DNA from 4 places in the Marinomonas sp. genome. Region 1 is predicted to be linked to each of the others. Evidence: predicted binding sites of a transcription regulator. Region 1 holds the regulator's gene; each other region holds the start of a gene.
What was found. The regulator LexA, encoded in region 1, represses DNA repair genes until DNA is damaged. The targets are predictions, from matches to a motif close to TACTGTNTANNTANACAGTA.
Positions count from the first base shown of each region.

Region 2: the regulator LexA is predicted to act here: its motif matches at 1,849-1,868, upstream of ACO05V_RS18085 (DNA topoisomerase III).
Region 3: the regulator LexA is predicted to act here: its motif matches at 2,012-2,031, upstream of ACO05V_RS04635 (PA0069 family radical SAM protein).
Region 4: the regulator LexA is predicted to act here: its motif matches at 1,392-1,411, upstream of ruvC (crossover junction endodeoxyribonuclease RuvC).

Region 1 is NZ_OZ245329.1:2,914,556-2,917,783, reverse strand. It holds gene topA (type I DNA topoisomerase) at 1-571, shown strand, start outside; gene ACO05V_RS13945 (DUF6586 family protein) at 568-1,038, shown strand; gene ACO05V_RS13940 (hypothetical protein) at 1,041-1,307, shown strand; gene lexA (transcriptional repressor LexA) at 1,417-2,040, opposite strand; gene dinG (ATP-dependent DNA helicase DinG) at 2,110-3,228, shown strand, end outside.
Region 2 is NZ_OZ245329.1:3,778,482-3,781,709, forward strand. It holds gene ACO05V_RS18070 (GNAT family N-acetyltransferase) at 1-85, shown strand, start outside; gene ACO05V_RS18075 (FKBP-type peptidyl-prolyl cis-trans isomerase) at 203-823, opposite strand; gene ACO05V_RS18080 (universal stress protein) at 1,286-1,768, shown strand; gene ACO05V_RS18085 (DNA topoisomerase III) at 1,878-3,228, shown strand, end outside.
Region 3 is NZ_OZ245329.1:1,024,337-1,027,564, forward strand. It holds gene ACO05V_RS04630 (MFS transporter) at 1-813, shown strand, start outside; gene ACO05V_RS04635 (PA0069 family radical SAM protein) at 879-1,997, opposite strand; gene ACO05V_RS04640 (AraC family transcriptional regulator) at 2,163-2,924, shown strand; gene leuA (2-isopropylmalate synthase) at 2,948-3,228, opposite strand, start outside.
Region 4 is NZ_OZ245329.1:2,688,034-2,691,261, forward strand. It holds gene aspS (aspartate--tRNA ligase) at 1-1,271, shown strand, start outside; gene ruvC (crossover junction endodeoxyribonuclease RuvC) at 1,435-1,992, shown strand; gene ruvA (Holliday junction branch migration protein RuvA) at 1,989-2,591, shown strand; gene ruvB (Holliday junction branch migration DNA helicase RuvB) at 2,595-3,228, shown strand, end outside.

The sequences.
Region 1 (3,228 bases):
ACTGCATGTTTGTGGTAATAATCCTGCTTGTTCGGGTTACGAAGTAGAAACTGGTGTTTTCAAAATCAAAGGTTACGATGGTCCTACGCTTGAATGTGATAAGTGTGGATCAGAAATGCAGCTTAAAACTGGTCGTTTTGGTAAGTACTTTGGTTGCACTAACGACGAGTGTAAAAACACTCGTAAGTTATTGAAGAGCGGCGAAGCGGCACCACCAAAAATGGACCCCGTACCAATGCCTGATCTTGCTTGCCAAAAAGTAGAAGATCACTATGTTCTTCGTGATGGTGCAACTGGTTTATTCTTGGCAGCTAGCCAATTTCCGCGTAAGCGTGAAACTCGTGCACCTTTGGTTGAAGAGTTACTGCCATATATGGATCAAATAGACCCTAAATATCACTTTTTTGCAAAAGCGCCTAAAAAAGATTCTGAAGGTCGTCCTGCAATCATCCGCTATAGCCGTAAGACGAAAGAGCAATATGTCATGACGGAAGAAGAGGGCAAACCAACTGGCTGGAAGGCATTTTATGTTGGCTCTAAATGGGTGATTGAGGAAGGTAAGAAGAAATGAGTGGCGCTAGTTTAGCTAGCCTAACCAATCAAAAGCTGGATACGGCAAGACGCTTCATTAAGCAGAGTCAAGATAGTGACGAAGCATGGTTAAAAGTCGGGCTGGAAAGCTCGGCTATTTTCCAGTTAAGAAGCGCGCTTAATGGGCTGTTGAAAGAGGTGGCATCAGCTTACTCTTTAACGGGGACGCTTGATGTTACTAAATTATTAGCTGAGTCAGAAAGCAAGCAAGTCGTCGTTCCAGTTTTAGCTGAGTTGGCAGATTTACTGTCTCGCTCTGATTCTTGGTGTTTTCAATTGAACCAGGCCTATTTAGTTCAGTTTGAGTGTCGCGCCTCTATGTCATCAGTTGTTCAAAGTGATAACCTAATTGGTCGTGGAAGTGACGCAGGAGCGTCTGTAAGTTTTTATTTGGCCAAGTTGGTTGAATTGGTATTACGTTTTAGAGAAGAGTCATCAGAGTATTGAATATGAAAGAATCCTACCTAGAAATTGTTGAGCTAGATAACGGCGATATCGTCCTGCGTCCAGCCAGTGAGGGTGGTGAGGAAACCGTTCCATTAGCGACACTGCAGATTTCAGACGACACTCGATCTTATTTAAAGGATCGTTATTTTGAATTAGCAAAATGCATGTTTCATGCGGGCATTGATTTTGTTTATTCGGATGATTCGTTTTTTGACGATGACTCGGAGTATCTTGATGATGAGGAGTTTCGTCCTAAGATTCTGCACTAAATCAGCTATGATGATACCGATGGAGTTCAGCATAGGCTGAAATAAAAAAGCGAAGCACAAGCTTCGCTTTTTTATTGGAATAGTGTTTGTTTTATGTGGCAGCGGTTACTTAAAGCCCTTGGCGAATTACACCAACAGATAAGCCTTCAATGGCAAACTCTTCGCTTTCAAGGTCGACAATGATGTCATTGAACTCTTCGTTTTCTGGAATAAGTCGAACGATGCTGCCTTTTTGTTCGAAGCGTTTAACCGTTACTTCATCACCAATGCGAGCAACGACAATTTGGCCGTTGCGCACAGTAGTGGTTTTATGAACCGCTAATAAATCACCCTCCATGATTCCGATGTCTTTCATACTGGTCCCAGAGACAGACAAGAAGTAATCGGCTTGTGGTGAAAACATATTGGCTGGGATGTTCACATGAGAAGCAATGTTCTCCTGAGCCAAAATAGGGTAACCTGCAGCGACTTTGCCGATGACAGGTAAGCCAAGGTCGTCTGCAGGATCGTCATTTGATGCACGATCAACTAAGCGTATTCCCCTTGATGCGCCGGACAGCATTTCTATTGCGCCTTTTTTACATAGGGCTTTGAGATGCTCTTCGGCGGCGTTAGGAGATTTAAACCCAAGCCGGCGTGCTATTTCTGCTCTGGTCGGTGGAAAACCTGTTTCACCAATAAATTCGCGAATGGTTTCTAGTACGTCAGATTGTCTTTTGGTTAATTTAATCATAGGTTATCTGGTTGTTTATACAGTTACTGTTATTATATACAGCATTCCTAACTATACTCAATGATATAAATGCTTTCAGACGAACTAAAAAAACAGATTCAACTTGCATACCGAGCATCTTTGGATGCGAAGTCCCATAAACCAAGGGCTGGACAGCGCCAGATGATTGGTGCAATCGCTCGAACCTTGGGTAACATTAAACAAGGCTCGGAAGGCGAACGCCTTGAAGAAAAGCATGTTGCCGTGATTGAGGCCGGAACAGGCACAGGTAAGACCTTGTCTTATTGCCTTGCGGCGATTCCTATTGCGAAAGCCCGTGGCCTCAAATTAATTATCTCTACGGCAACGGTCGCGCTTCAGGAACAAATCCTACATAAAGAATTGCCTGACTTGCTCGAGCATACCGATCTTACTTTTAAGTACACTCTTGCTAAAGGGCGGGGGCGTTATTTGTGCTTGAATAATCTTGAGGGCTTTCTTAGCTCAGAAGAACAAGCTATGGATGATATGTTTGCGGGCCTGTTTGAGCAGCACTTGCATTCTGATGATGTGAACACTGTCCTTTATCAAGAAATGGATGCCGCTTTGCAAAAAGGCGACTGGGATGGCGATAAAGATAACTGGGCGGGCATCGTTCGAGATCAAGACTGGCGACGCTTAACCACAGATCATCAGCAATGCACCAACCGTAATTGTGCGAATTATTCCGCCTGCCCGTTTTTTAAAGCGCGTGCTGAAATCGAAGTGGCTGATGTGATTGTTGCCAATCACGATTTGGTATTGGCGGATTTGTCATTGGGTGGTGGCGCGATTCTTACTCCTCCAAAAGAAACCATCTATGTTTTTGATGAGGGTCATCATCTTCCTGATAAAGCGATAGGGCACTTTCGTCATGAAGTTCGCTTGCAGCAAAGTATTGCTTGGTTGCGTCAGCTAGAAAAAAATCTAGTCAACTTAAAGCAAGAGCTAACTGACGATGTTAGTCTGACTGGACAGCTATTACTAAAAATCCCTCAGCAAATACAAAGTATCGTGAACTTTATCCAATATGCCCAGCAAGGTTTAGCGCCTTATATTCAGGGATTGGGTTTAGATCAAGAAAATAATCAGCACCGCTTTGAGTTTGGTCAAATTCCAGATGAGTTGCGCCAGCTGGCTTACAGTTTACAAACGTCTTATCAAAAATTA
Region 2 (3,228 bases), 860 kb from region 1:
CTACGAAAAACAAAACTTTCGTGGTGATGGAAAGGTTTTTTTAGAAGCTGGAAAAATGCATATCCGCATGGAAAGAGACATCTAGTTTTCTCTTAGCCGATCTATTTAATACAAAAAAAGCGAGCCATCCCGCTTGGATCGACTCGCTTTTTTGTACGCTGTCTTAATGTTTTACTTTAAGCTGTTTTAATTAAACTGTTTATTAAACAACCGCAATTAGCTCAACATCGAATTGCAAAACAGAGAAAGGTTGAATCATTGCGCCAGCACCTTGAGCACCGTAAGCCAATTCAGCAGGAATAGTAAGACGGTATTTCGCGCCTTCTTTCATCAACTGAAGACCTTCAGTCCAACCAGCAATAACGCCAGTTAGAGGGAATTCAATTGGCTCGCCACGAGCGATAGAGCTATCAAATACTTGTCCATCGATCAAACGGCCTTCGTAATGTACACGAACGGTCGCTTCACGGCTTGGAGTCGCGCCAGTACCTTCTTCAAGCACTTCAAACTGCAAACCACTTTCAGTGGTTTGTACGCCTTCTTTGGCTTTGTTTGTCGCAAGGAAGTCTTCGCCTGCTTTCACGTTCTCTTCAGACGCTGCACGACCTTTCTCTTCCATTTTTTGCTGTAGTTCAGCAAAAGCAGCTTCTAGCTCTGCGCCAGGAACACGCATTTCAGTACCGTTTAGCGCGTCTTCAATTGCAGCAAAAAGATGCGTTAGAGACAATTCACCAAGATCGCTACCGCGTAGTTGATCACCAATTTGACGACCAATGCCGTATGCGATTTTTGCTTCGTTAGAGTCGAACGACAGTTCTGACATGTTTATACTCTCTTATTCGTTTACTAAAAAATTGAACGCGTATCATAACATAGGCAAATCTCATGAGCTTGTCTTTCAAACACCTTAACGCCCTGCCCTACCCAAAAAAATCACCAGTGAAAATAAATTAATCAACCCCATAGATTTATTAAATGATATTCATTATCATCTATAAAATCGTTATTCATGCTGGAGTGCGTTATGAAAACTAAGAGCTTTGTCCCGTCACCCAAAAGATATGCCAACGATAAAAAACCAATTGATTATTGGGGAATGCTATTTATTGGCTTTATCTTCTTATCCTCAATGAGTTGCTTTTTATTTGCAAATCATAGTGATAAGCAATCTTCTAACAGCTTATCACTTACCACTCATCAAATAAGCACAAGGATAATTGACTCAGATCAGAGCAGCAAAAGCTAAAAAGATTAAGCTATAGGTACATAAAAAGAGGATCTTGCCATGTTACCTAAAATAAACACTATCGTTTATGCTTGCGATCTAGACGGTAAAACACAGGCCGCTATGGAGCTCGTTTTAAGCTTAGCCAAAACTCATGGAGCAAAAGTCATATTGATGCATGCGATAGAACCACTAAACGCCCAAGCAGCCAATATGATCAACAACTACATTACCGAAGACGTTAGAGATGCTATGCGCAAAGATGCCATCAAAGACATCAATACACGCATGGAAAGATTACTATCAGAATTCATGGAAAAATATTCAGAAGAACTTTCAAATCTAGAAACACCACCAGAAACTGTTATTGTTAACGGTATTCCATCTGAATCAATCCAACGCTTAGCAGCAGAAAAAAATGCCGACTTGATTGTAATGAATAGCCGAACACATGGCCGACTAAGCCAAATGATCATTGGCTCAACAGCAAACAAAGTTATTCATACCAGCTCAATTCCTGTGCTCGTTGTACCGATAAAATAGCGGTTGTGCCAATTAAATAACCGTTACAACTAACTAAATAATACGCAACTCTAGCCACACTTCTTCGCGTTCGATACACTTACTGTATATATAAACAGTAAGTGTATTTATGATTCTTTATATTGCCGAAAAACCAAGCCTTGCCCGAGCTATTGCTGCCGCCCTTCCCTCTCCTCAAAAAAAAGAAGAAGGCTGTATTTGGTTGCCTAATGGTGACTGTGTTAGTTGGTGCATTGGCCATTTACTCGAACAAGCTGAGCCTCATCACTATAATCCAGCGTATAAAAGTTGGAATTTAGACCACTTACCTATCATTCCAACTGACTGGCAATGGCAAGAAAAAGCCAACACCAAGAAACAGCTTAACATTTTAAAAAAACTCATTAAAAAAGCCACGGTATTGGTTCATGCTGGCGATCCAGATAGAGAAGGCCAATTGCTGGTCGATGAAGTACTTAACTACACCAAGGTTCCAGCACAGAAGCTAAAAAATACTCAGCGACTTTTGGTGAATGACTTAACACCCTCTGCGGTAAAAAAAGCGCTTAATAATTTGCGCTCAAATAATGAATTCGCTGCGTTATCACGCTCGGCACTGGGGCGCGCTCGTGCAGACTGGTTATTTGGCTTAAACCTAACGCGTGCTTATACCATCAAAGGGCGACAAGCTGGTTACCAAGGCGTTTTGTCCATTGGGCGAGTACAAACGCCAGTACTAGGACTTGTTGCCGCTCGAGACAAAGAAAGAGAAGCCTTTGTCCCAAAAGATTTTTATCAAGTATGGGCAAGCATAAAAACATCGCAAGGTGAGACGTTCCAGGCGAAATGGCTGCCCAGTGAAGCCTGCCAACCTTATATGGATGAAGAGAATCGCGTGCTCAGTTTGCCACTGGCGCAAAACGTCGCCAATCGCATTACCAATAAACCCGCGATTGTTGTTGAAGCAAATTACAAACAAAAGAAACAGCCAGCACCACTACCCTATAGTTTGTCCGCACTTCAAATTGATGCTGCAAAAGCCTTTTCTCTTTCGGCACAACAAGTGTTAGATACTTGCCAAGCGCTTTATGAACGCCATCAGATGATCACCTACCCCAGATCCGATTGTCGCTATTTGCCGACTCAACAACATAAAGATGCTCCTGCTATTATTGCTGCTCTCACTCGTTCGGGAGGTGATATGCAACAAGGCGCAGAAAACGCCGACGCATCACGAAAAAGCAAAGCGTGGAACGATAAACAAGTCACGGCTCACCATGCCATTATTCCAACCACTCAAGCCCATAAAGCGACATCACTTTCCAAAACAGAAGCGCTGGTATTTAACCTGATTGCTCGCCAATATCTCATGCAGTTTTACCCTGAATACGATTATTTGGCGTCTTACATTAAATTGGAAATTGCAGGCGGACTGTTTGAAGCAAAAGGTAACACGCCTATTTCACTTGGCTGGAAAACAC
Region 3 (3,228 bases), 1.9 Mb from region 1:
GCACATTTATCCCCTGAAGCGATACGTGGGCGTGTTGTTGGTAATGTTATGAGCGGGCTGATGTTGGGAATTATGTTGGCTAGACCTGTATCTAGCCTTATAACGTATTTCGAGAGTTGGCGAGCTGTATTTTTTATGTCATGCATTTTAATGGTTGTGTTGGCAATTGTGCTGAGTTTTGTTTTACCGGCAAGGCCTGTTAAAGCTCAGTTAAAATACTCCCAGATGTTGAAGTCTATGGTGGAGCTTGTGAAAAATACACCAATGCTACGTCGTAGAGCGCTTTATCATGGTTGTATGTTTGGGGTATTTAGTTTGTTTTGGACAACAACACCATTGTTATTAGCTGGACCAGAGTTTGGCTTGAGCCAAAAAGGGATAGCTCTATTCGCCTTGGCTGGTGTTGCAGGGGCTGTTGCAGCTCCTATTGCTGGCCGAATTGCAGATCGAGGATGGATTAAACTCGCGACTGGGGCTGCAATGATTTTGGCAATAATAGCTTTTGCGATTACTTTTATTGCCCCACTTGGTTCGAGTCTTTCATTAGCCATATTTGTTGTCGCAGGAATTGTACTGGACTTCGCAGTATCTGCTAATTTAGTACTTGGACAGCGAGTGATTTTTGCATTGGCTCCTGAGGTTCGAGGTCGCCTAAATGGATTATATATGACGACTTTCTTTTGCTTTGGGGCCATCGGTTCAGCCCTTGGTGGATGGTTGTTTGCTAGCTATGGTTGGTTTTCGGTCTCGATAACAGGAGTAATTTGTGTTTTCAGTGCTTTAGTGTACTTTCTATTTGAGCCCTCAAATTAAAATAGGCTTAGGTGATACTCCCTTTGATAACATAAATAGCAGAGGGAGTTACGTTATCTAAGCAACTAAAACAACACCATCTGATCGCCTTCTTTTGACGGAACAGCAAAATGACGGCAATCGAGATAGCTTAGGCGGTTGTCATCCAATCCATATTTGCGTCGCGCTACGTGAAAGCGTTGGTTAATCAAATCCGCAAAGATTCCTTCGCCAGTCATGCGTTTGCCAAATTGACTGTTGTAGAGCTTGCCACCTCGCATATCCATAATGCGCTGCAAAACGTGTTCTGCTCTGTCTGGGTAATGCTGGTGGAGCCAATCCGCAAACAAAGGCGCAACCTCATGGGGCAAGCGCAACATGATGTAATTGATGGATTGCGCGCCAACTTCCGCGCATGCAGCGATGATTTCCTCTAGCTCGTTATCGTTGATAAAAGGAATCACCGGCGCGACTAGAACCGAAACAGGAATCCCCGCTTCGCGTAAGGTTTTAATCACCTGCAAACGTGTCTTTCCAGACGCCGTTCTGGGTTCCAAAATACGCTTTAAATCGTTATTCAGTGTCGTCACGCTGATCGCCACATGAATCAGTTTTTTCTCTGCCATTTGCGTCAGCAAATCTATATCTCTGAGTATCAGTGTACTTTTGGTAATCAGTGAAATCGGCTGGTGATGGGCCAAGGCGATTGCCAATAATTGGCGAGTGATTTTCAGCTGTTTCTCAATCGGCTGATAAGCGTCGGTATTGATCCCTAATGCAATGGGTTCACAGCGATAATTTGGGTGCGCCAGTTCTTCTTCAAATAAAAATGTCGCATTGGTTTTGGCAACCAGCTTGGTCTCAAAATCCAACCCTGGTGACAAATCTAAATACGCATGAGTAGGGCGAGCAAAGCAATATACACAGCCATGCTCGCAGCCTTTATAAGGATTCACCGACATGCGAAAAGGAATATCAGGAGACGAATTGCGACTAATAATGCTTTTGGCGCGTTCATGACGAACCTCAGTCTTAGGTGAAGAGGTTTCTAACAAGGCGATGGCTTCGTCGTTTTCATCCACTTCAACCAGCGTGATAGCAAAGCGTCCTGCCATATTATTGGCTGTGCCGCGCCCCTTGATCGGATTGTTGAAAGGAGATTTTTCGCCTTTTTGATCGCTGTTGTTGGTAAAAAAAGCAGACATAAAAACACCCAAAATACTGTATGTATAACCAGTATTTTGGGTATTAAATTTCAATAAAGCAAGTGTTGTTTTGTGGGTTTTTAAGTTTGCTCGTATAGTGTGTTGAGATCTCCTTATTGATAGGTAAACTCAATTGAATGATCGATGGGTTTCTAGGAGAGCGGCGTGTTGTTTCAAAACAATCATTTACCAAATAGTGTTGTGACTTATGCACAAGATTATGAGCACGGTAAATTTGAGCCTTATCATGCTCATAACTGCGCGCAGCTGATTCACACACTAAGTGGTGTGATACGTGTGGAGACTCGTTTTGGTAGTTGGGTGATTCCTCCAAATCGGGGAATGTGGATTCCTGCAGGAATTGAACACAGTCTCCATATGACAGGACTGGTAAAAGTTAGAACGCTGTTTATTGACCCTCTTGCTCGGGCCGATTTGCCCCATGATTGCTCTGTCATTGACGTATCCATGTTATTGAAAGCGCTTATTATTGAAGCGTTAGAGCTTCCTGAAGAAATTGTTTCGGGCGGCCGTGATGAGCGAATTATTGAATTGATTTTGGACGAATTACGTCGATTATCGAGCGTGTCTTTCTATGTGCCATTGCCGAGCTCTGATGCTTTGGTTTCTTTGTGTGATCATGTCAGTCAACGCATTGCTCATGATTGGACAAATGCCGATGGTGCTCATATTTTGGGCATAAGCGAGCGTTCTGTTACTCGAAAGTTCCAGCAAGAAATGTCGCTAACATTTGCAGAATGGCTGCGTAGGAAGCGTTTATTATTGGCTTTGGAATATCTCGCTAGTGGAAAAAGCGTTTTAGATACCGCGATTCTGATTGGTTACGATAGTCCTAGTGCTTTTAGTGCGATGTTTAAAAGTCGAGTCGGCGTATCACCGACTGACTATTTACTGCAATCTCAATAGACGTAATGAAAGTTACCGTCTCGCTAAGCTTCTTTGCACAAAGGATGGCACGCGTTGATTAGTGCTTGTAGCGAGGCCTTGGTCGAATCTTCATCAATGGCAACGCCAAAACTTGCTGGAAGCTGATCGGACTCAATTTGAACATAGCTCACCGCTTTGCTTTTCGTCTGTTGTCCTAATGTGTGTTCATGAAAGTCACTGATGTTTATCTGCCAGTTAAAACGCTTTCTTAATGCATCAAGCATGGCTGACAATAATCCTTTGCCTTCGCCAACCAGTTGCCATGTTTTTTCCTGATAGCGTA
Region 4 (3,228 bases), 230 kb from region 1:
CTCGTGCAACACCTGAAGGCGCGCGTGACTATTTGGTTCCTAGCCGAACACAGCAAGGCAGTTTTTTTGCATTGCCTCAGTCTCCGCAGCTTTTCAAGCAATTGCTTATGGTGTCTGGTTTTGATCGTTATTACCAAATCGCTAAATGTTTCCGTGATGAAGATTTGCGCGCTGATCGTCAGCCAGAATTCACTCAAGTGGACATCGAAACATCGTTTATGAGCGAACAAGATATCATGGCGATGACAGAGGATATGATTGTTAGCTTGTTTAAAGAACTAATGAATGTTGATTTGGGTGCTTTCCCACGCATGCCTTACTCTGAAGCAATGGAAACATACGGTAGCGATAAGCCAGATCTTCGTATTCCATTGACCATAGTGTCAGTATCTGACTTGATGGCCAATGTAGACTTTAAAGTGTTCTCTGGTCCAGCTACTGACCCGAAAGGTCGTGTTGCAGCGCTTAAAGTGCCAGGCGGTAATGCGTTAACTCGTAAGCAAATTGATGACTACACTAAATTTGTTTCTATCTATGGCGCGAAAGGCTTGGCTTACATCAAGGTAAACGATAAGTCCAACCTTGAAGAAGGCCTGCAATCTCCAATTGTTAAGTTCTTACCTGTTGAAGTACGTGCTACTTTGCTTGAACGTCTCGAAGCAGAAAATGGTGATTTGATATTCTTTGGTGCCGATTCTGCCAAAGTAGTTAATGAAGCGCTTGGTGCGTTACGCTGTAAGCTGGGTGAAGATTTGAATCTTTATACTTGCAAATGGGCGCCATTGTGGGTTGTAGATTTCCCAATGTTTGAAGAAACAAGTGATGGCGGTATTACGGCTATTCACCACCCATTCACTGCGCCTTCATGTTCACCTGAAGATCTAAAAGCCAGTCCATTGACGGCACTTTCTCAGGCTTATGACATGGTGTTGAATGGTACTGAGCTTGGTGGTGGTTCTATCCGTATTCACCAATCTTCTATGCAGGAAACAGTGTTTGAATTGCTGAATATCAGCAAAGAAGAGCAAGAAGAAAAATTTGGTTTCTTGTTAGATGCGCTGAAATTTGGTGCGCCACCACACGGCGGTTTGGCCTTTGGTTTAGATCGACTAGTGATGCTAATGACGGGTTCAAGCTCTATTCGTGATGTTATTGCCTTCCCTAAAACGCAAAGCGCAACGTGTCTATTGACTCAGGCGCCAGGTGAAGTAAGCGAGAAGCAACTAAAAGAATTGAATATTCGCGTCAGAAAACCGGTCGTTGAATCATAGAAATAACTCTTAAACTTATTCTAAAACAGTAAGTTATGTTAAGAGATTGAAAGAAAAACGTAAAAGGCCACTTATTAGTAGTGGCCTTTTTTGTGTTTTGGCATTGCATACTTTGTAAAGGGCTGTTGAAATATACAGTAATTATATAAGGCACAAAAAAATTATGCCCACGACCAGAATTTTAGCCATTGACCCAGGCTCACGAATAACGGGCTTTGGTATTGTTGATGTGATAAACGGTAAATCTGTATATGTTAACAGTGGTTGCATTCGATTACCGGATGAGGCGTTATCAGTTAGGCTTAAATATATTTTTCAAAATGTTTCCGCTCTCTTGGAAGAATACAGGCCGAACGAATTTGCTATAGAAGAAGTTTTTCTGGCTAAGAATGCGAATTCGGCGTTAAAACTTGGTCAAGCAAGAGGTGCAGCAATTGTAGCTGCATCTCTTCAAGAATTAGAAGTGCACGAATATGCTGCTCGCCGAGTTAAGCAATCTGTTGTCGGCAACGGGAATGCGGATAAAGCTCAAGTTCAAATGATGGTTCAGCTTTTATTAAATCTAACTACCAAACCTCAAGCTGATGCGGCTGATGCTTTAGCCATTGCTTTGTGTCATGCTAATACGAGAACTTCTGGAGGCTTGGAATATGGCGTCGGGAAGCGAGCAGGGCGCACATCTAAGCGTTGGACTGAACAAGATGTAAGGAAAACGTTGTGATCGGACGAATCGTCGGCACTTTGATAGAAAAAACACCGCCAGAACTAATGGTAGATGTTAATGGCGTCGGATACGAAGTTAGCGCTTCCATGACGACTATTTACGATTTGCCTCAAGTCGGAGGGCAGGTGACATTATTTACTCACCTGTTGGTCAAAGAAGATTCACATACGCTTTATGGCTTTATTGATAAAAACGAACGTGCTTTATTTCGAGTTCTTATAAAAGTAAATGGTATTGGTCCAAAAATGGCGTTGGCAATTTTATCCAGCATGTCATCAGAAGAACTGATTGCCAATGTTCAAGAGTCGGATGTTACAGCGCTTACTCGCATTCCCGGTGTTGGTAAGAAAACAGCTGAACGACTTATTATTGAATTAAGGGATAAACTTGGCCAGGCTGCGAAAACTGACTTGTTTTCTGCACCTGCTGTATTACGTCAGGTTCAAGCAGACCCAAGGCAAGAAGCCGAAGCGGCACTTATTTCTCTTGGCTACAAACCACAGGAAGCCGCGAAAGCAATTGCTGGTGTTCCAATGGACGCTGCTAATAGTGAAGATGTCATCAAGGCTGCTTTGAAAGGGATGCTAAGGAAATAAAACATGATTGAGCAAGATCGTATTATTTCAGCAGAACTTAAAGGAAACGATAGACAGGTAGATCGAGCGATACGTCCGCAAGCGCTTGCTGAATATATTGGTCAGCCTGTTGTCCGAGAGCAGATGGAGATTTTTATTGAAGCTGCTAGGCAGCGCTCGGAGCCTCTTGATCATACGCTAATATTCGGCCCTCCAGGCTTGGGTAAAACAACGCTAGCTCACATTATTGGTAATGAAATGGGGGCTGAAGTAAGAACGACATCAGGACCCGTTTTGGAAAGAGCTGGAGATTTAGCGGCACTGCTGACAAATTTGAATGAAGGTGACATTCTATTTATTGATGAAATACATAGATTAAGCCCTGCGATAGAAGAAGTGCTCTATCCAGCAATGGAAGATTACCAGTTGGACATAATGATTGGTGAAGGCCCTGCAGCAAGATCAATTAAAATTGAACTCCCACCGTTTACACTTGTCGGAGCAACTACGCGAGCGGGCCTGCTGACGTCACCACTGCGGGACCGTTTTGGTATTGTTCAGCGCTTAGAGTTTTATGATGTTGAATCATTGACAACCATTGTCGCTCGTTCGGCTGGAAAAATGGGAATGGAACTAGATCACTCGGGTTGCTTTGAAG